One region of the Streptomyces sp. NPDC004752 genome, then DNA from elsewhere that is predicted to be linked to it. Evidence: riboswitches for the same ligand, from Rfam matches in the RefSeq annotation. Region 1 holds a riboswitch; the other holds the start of a gene.
What was found. Region 1 has a riboswitch for cyclic di-AMP ahead of ACWEKM_RS26075 (NlpC/P60 family protein). Riboswitches for the same ligand answer to the same signal wherever they lie in the genome.
Positions count from the first base shown of each region.

Region 2: another riboswitch for cyclic di-AMP. It lies ahead of ACWEKM_RS24000 (M23 family metallopeptidase); the one in region 1 lies ahead of ACWEKM_RS26075 (NlpC/P60 family protein).

Region 1 covers NZ_JBSGBN010000067.1:32,795-34,993, reverse strand. Annotated here, with positions in the region: gene pcrA (DNA helicase PcrA) at 1-460, opposite strand, end outside; cyclic di-AMP (ydaO/yuaA leader) riboswitch at 777-948, shown strand; gene ACWEKM_RS26075 (NlpC/P60 family protein) at 957-2,186, shown strand.
Region 2 covers NZ_JBSGBN010000059.1:4,520-6,718, forward strand. Annotated here, with positions in the region: gene ACWEKM_RS23995 (tyrosine-protein phosphatase) at 1-576, opposite strand, end outside; cyclic di-AMP (ydaO/yuaA leader) riboswitch at 1,119-1,276, shown strand; gene ACWEKM_RS24000 (M23 family metallopeptidase) at 1,281-2,199, shown strand, end outside.

The DNA.
Region 1 (2,199 bases):
GGAAGGTCATCACCCACATCGCGTGGGCGCGCGGGCCGACGAGCTGCTCGACGCGCTCCTTCATCTCGCCCGCGGCCTTGTTGGTGAAGGTGATCGCGAGGATCTGCCCCGGGTGCACCTTGCGCTCCGCCAACAGATGGGCGATGCGGTGCGTGAGCACGCGGGTCTTGCCGGAGCCGGCGCCGGCCACGATGAGCAGCGGGGAGCCGGAGTGCACGACGGCGGCACGCTGGTTGTCGTTCAACCCGTGCAGAAGCGCGGCCGGGTCGATGACCGGCCGTGGAGCGCCGTCCCCGTAGTAAGCGTCCCTGTCCGGGGGCAGGTCGAACTTCCCGCCGAACAGATCGTCCGGAACCGGCTCCGGAGCGTGATCGTCCTCGGGCGGCGGCGGGGGCTCCCCCTCCTGCCCACGGGGGGCCTGGAGGTCCGCCAGGAAGCTGTCGTCAAAGAGGCTGCTCATCGCTCTCCGAGTCTAGGCCGCACCACCGACAACCCGCCGCCACCCCGAGAACATGACCCGGTTCCCTCGGCGGGTCCCGCTCCGGCCGCAGGCCGGGCACATGCCGGGCCCAGGCCGACCACATGCCGACCACATGCTGACCACATGCCGGACAAGCCGCTCACCGTGCGGAATCATCCTGTCACTCACACGGAATCCACCATCAGGTCACGAAAATGTATCGGGCATATCACCCATCAACCTTCACAGGCGCCACAGGAGTTGGCTACCGTTCCGGTCAGGTCGTACGACCCCCACCGGCGAACGTCGCCGGGCCGTACGGCCTCCGCCGAGTCCGGCGCGCCTCCCGTGGCGCACGGAGCCGGGGACCCACACCGACTTGGGGTGAATCGGCCCAACTCCCTCGCGGGGAACGGCCGTAGGGCAACCCTTCCGAACCACCCGCCCGAACCCGACAGCTAACTCGGTAGGCGGAAGACGGAAGGAGTCGCCTCCCTTGGCGTCGCATCGCAAGTCGCGCTCCGCGGGTACCCGCGCGGCCGGCATACGTACCGGCATACGCACCCCCGCCCTGGCCACCGCCGCCCTCACCTCCGTGGCCCTGCTCTCCCAGACGGCGTACGCAGCCCCCACTCCCGACGGCGACCGGCCGAGCGTGGAGGAGGTGCAGAAGAAGGTCGACGACCTGTATCGGCAGGCCGAGTCGGCAACCGAGAAGTACAACGCGGCCAAGGAGAAGTCCGGCAAGCAGCGCAAGCGCGTCGACACCCTCCTGGACGATGTCGCCCAGCGTACGGAGCGGCTCAACAAGGCCCGTGAGGAACTGGGCACGTTCGCCGCCGCGCAGTACCGGACCGGGTCCACCACCCCCGACACCGCCACCTTCCTGCTCGCGGACACCCCGCAGGACTACTTCGACCAGACCCAGCTGATGGGCCGGCTGACCTCGCGCCAGAAGACCGCGGTCGACGACTATGTCACCGAGCAGTCGGCGACGATGAAGAAGCGGCGGGAGGCCACGAAGAGCCTGGAGACTCTCACCGAGTCGCAGGACGAGCTGAAGACCGCCAAGACCACCGTCCAGAAGAAGCTCTCCACCGCGCGCCAGTTGCTGTCCGAGCTGACGGCCGAGGAGAAGGCGCGGCTCGCGGAGATCGAGAAGCGCAAGCAGGAGGAGGCCGCGCGGAAGGCGGCCGAGCTGGCCAAGAAGCAGGCGGCACAGGAGGCGGCACAGCAGAAGAGCGACGCGTCGAACTCCACGGACTCGTCATCGTCCTCGTCGTCCACTTCCTCTTCATCGTCGTCTTCGTCTTCATCGTCTTCCTCCTCTTCGTCGTCGTCTTCCTCTTCGTCGTCTTCCTCGTACGCCACCAAGGCCGAGAAGGCGATCGCGTTCGCCCGCGCACAGATCGGCAAGCCGTACGTCTGGGGTGCCACCGGACCCGGCTCCTACGACTGCTCGGGACTCACCCAGGCCGCCTGGAAGGCCGCGGGCGTCACCCTGCCGCGCACCACCTACAGCCAGGTCGAGTCCGGCACCACGGTCTCCCTCGCCAACGCCCAGCCCGGTGACCTGGTCTTCTTCTACGACGACATCAGCCACGTCGGCCTCTACATCGGCAACGGCATGATGATCCACGCCCCGAAGCCGGGCGCCTACGTCCGCACGGAGTCGATCTACTACGCCGGAGATTCGATCATCCACAGCGTGGTACGGCCGGCCTGACCCGGTTGTAGGG
Region 2 (2,199 bases), on a different contig from region 1:
CTTGGCGTTCGACTCCAGATAGTCGGTCAGGATCGCCTCGCGTTCCACGCCCAGGGCGAGCAGCGTCACGGCAATGGACAGGCCCGCGCGGTCCTTGCCCGCCGCGCAGTGCATCAGGGCTGGGACGCTGTCCTCGGCCAGCGCGTGCAGCACCCGGGAGTGCTCGGCGGTGCGCTCCGCGATGATCGAGCGGTACGAGACGACCATCCGGTTCGCGGCCTTGCCGTCGCCGAGGAGCTGCCGCAGTTGGCCGATGTCGCCGTCGCGGACCATCGTCCAGAACTCGGCGCCGTCCGCCGGGTCGGTCAGCGGCAGATTGACGTTGCGCACGCCGGGCAGTTCGACGTCCGGACCCTCCAGCTTCTGGTCGGCCGCGTTGCGGAAGTCGAAGATCGTGTGCAGGCCCAGGGAGGAGAGGAACGCGGCGTCGGTCTCGGTCGCGTGCGCCAGGTGGCCGCTGCGGAACAGCACCCCGCGGCGCACCCGCCGACCGTCCGCGGTCGGCAGTCCGCCCACGTCACGGAAGTTGCGCACACCGGCCAGTTCGGGTTCGGTCGACGGGACCTGCTGCGTCACGGAGGCTCCTCGCGGTCGGACCCCGCGACGCGGTTCGCCGGCGGGCATGTCGTCGACCCTACGACATGGTTTTCCCATGGCGACGAGTTGTCCACAGGCGTTGCCACCAAGGCCCGCCGCCCTTGACGATGCGGAGACGTGAGCGAGTCTGTGGGCAGTTGTGAGGAGCGCGGTGCAGTACCCGCGCGGGGACGAGGCCGTGGTTGCGTACCGGGCTCCGCGGTGGCCTGGATGTGACGGTTCTTCTACTGTGTCGCGTCCAGCCCTTCTGTCGGAGTTGCCCGCTTATGTGGTGAGGGGCGTGAGGAGCGTCATACCTGTGACGGTGCGTTGTCCGTCATGTTCACGTAATACGCCTTCTCCTCGCGGGAATTGAGCAGGCACACCACATCCAAATGCACGGACGGTGACCGGGAATTCCGGCAACGGATCAAGTAAAAAGCGCACCAAGTGAAGCGGCTCCTTGTCCGTTTGCATCCTGCTCCCTTACGTTCGCCACCCATCCGGACGGACCGCCGAATCCTGCCGCCGCCCGGATCCCGGACACCCACCCACCCGTGCCCGGCAGGAGCGGGGGACCCACCAGGCGCGACTGCCTGTCCCGGTCTCCGGGACGGCTAGGGGTGAAGCCGCGCTGCGCGCGGCCGGGCAACTCCAGCCCGAACCCGACAGCTCACCTCGTAGGCGCCGGAGAGGAATTCGCCATGCCCGCGAAGGGTAAGCACCGTCGTCCCAAGTCCCAGCGACTCACCCGCCGCATCGCCGCCGTCGGAACGGGTGGTGCCGCGCTGGCCCTGCCGTTCATCGGCGCCGCCGGGGCGCACGCCGCCACCCCCGAGACGGCGCCCGGCGCCGCCGCGCAGCAGCCCGTGCGGTCCGTGGCCGGCGTCGCCGAGAAGAAGACGGCCGCCGAGGACTCCGGCACCCGGACATACTCGGTGCGGCCGGGCGACTGGCTCGCCAAGATCGCCGAGGAGCAGCACATCGGCGGCGGTTGGCAGCGGATCTACCAGGACAACCGCGAGGCCATCGGCGGCAACCCGTCGCTGATCCACCCGGGCCTGAAGCTCACGCTCGGCGAGCGGGCCGTGGCGGGGAGCGGCTCCTCGTCCGTCGAGCCCTCGTCCGCGAAGTCGTCGTTCGCCGAGTCCCTACAGTCGCCATCGGTGCCGTCGCCGTCGCCGTCGTCGGACATGTCGACCGAGAGCGCTCCGGTCGCCCAGCACACCGACGCCGCCAACGCCGCCGACACGGCCGCCTCCACCGGCTACGGCCTGCCGGTCGACGGCGCCCGCATCGGGACCCCCTACCGCGCGGCAGGCAGCATGTGGTCCAGCGGCTACCACACCGGTGTCGACTTCGTCGTCCCGACCGGCACCGCGCTCAAGGCGGTCGGCGCGGGCACGGTCGTCTCCGCGGGCTGGGGCGGCGCCTACGGCAACCAGGTGGTCGTCAAGCTCGACGACGGCCACTACGCGCAGTACGCCCATCTGTCGCAGCTGTCCGTCTCGGCCGGCCAGACCGTGACCCCGGGCCAGCAGGTCGGCCTGTCCGGCGCGACCGGCAATGTGACGGGCCCGCACCTGCACTTCGAGATCCGCACCACGCCGAACTACGGCTCGG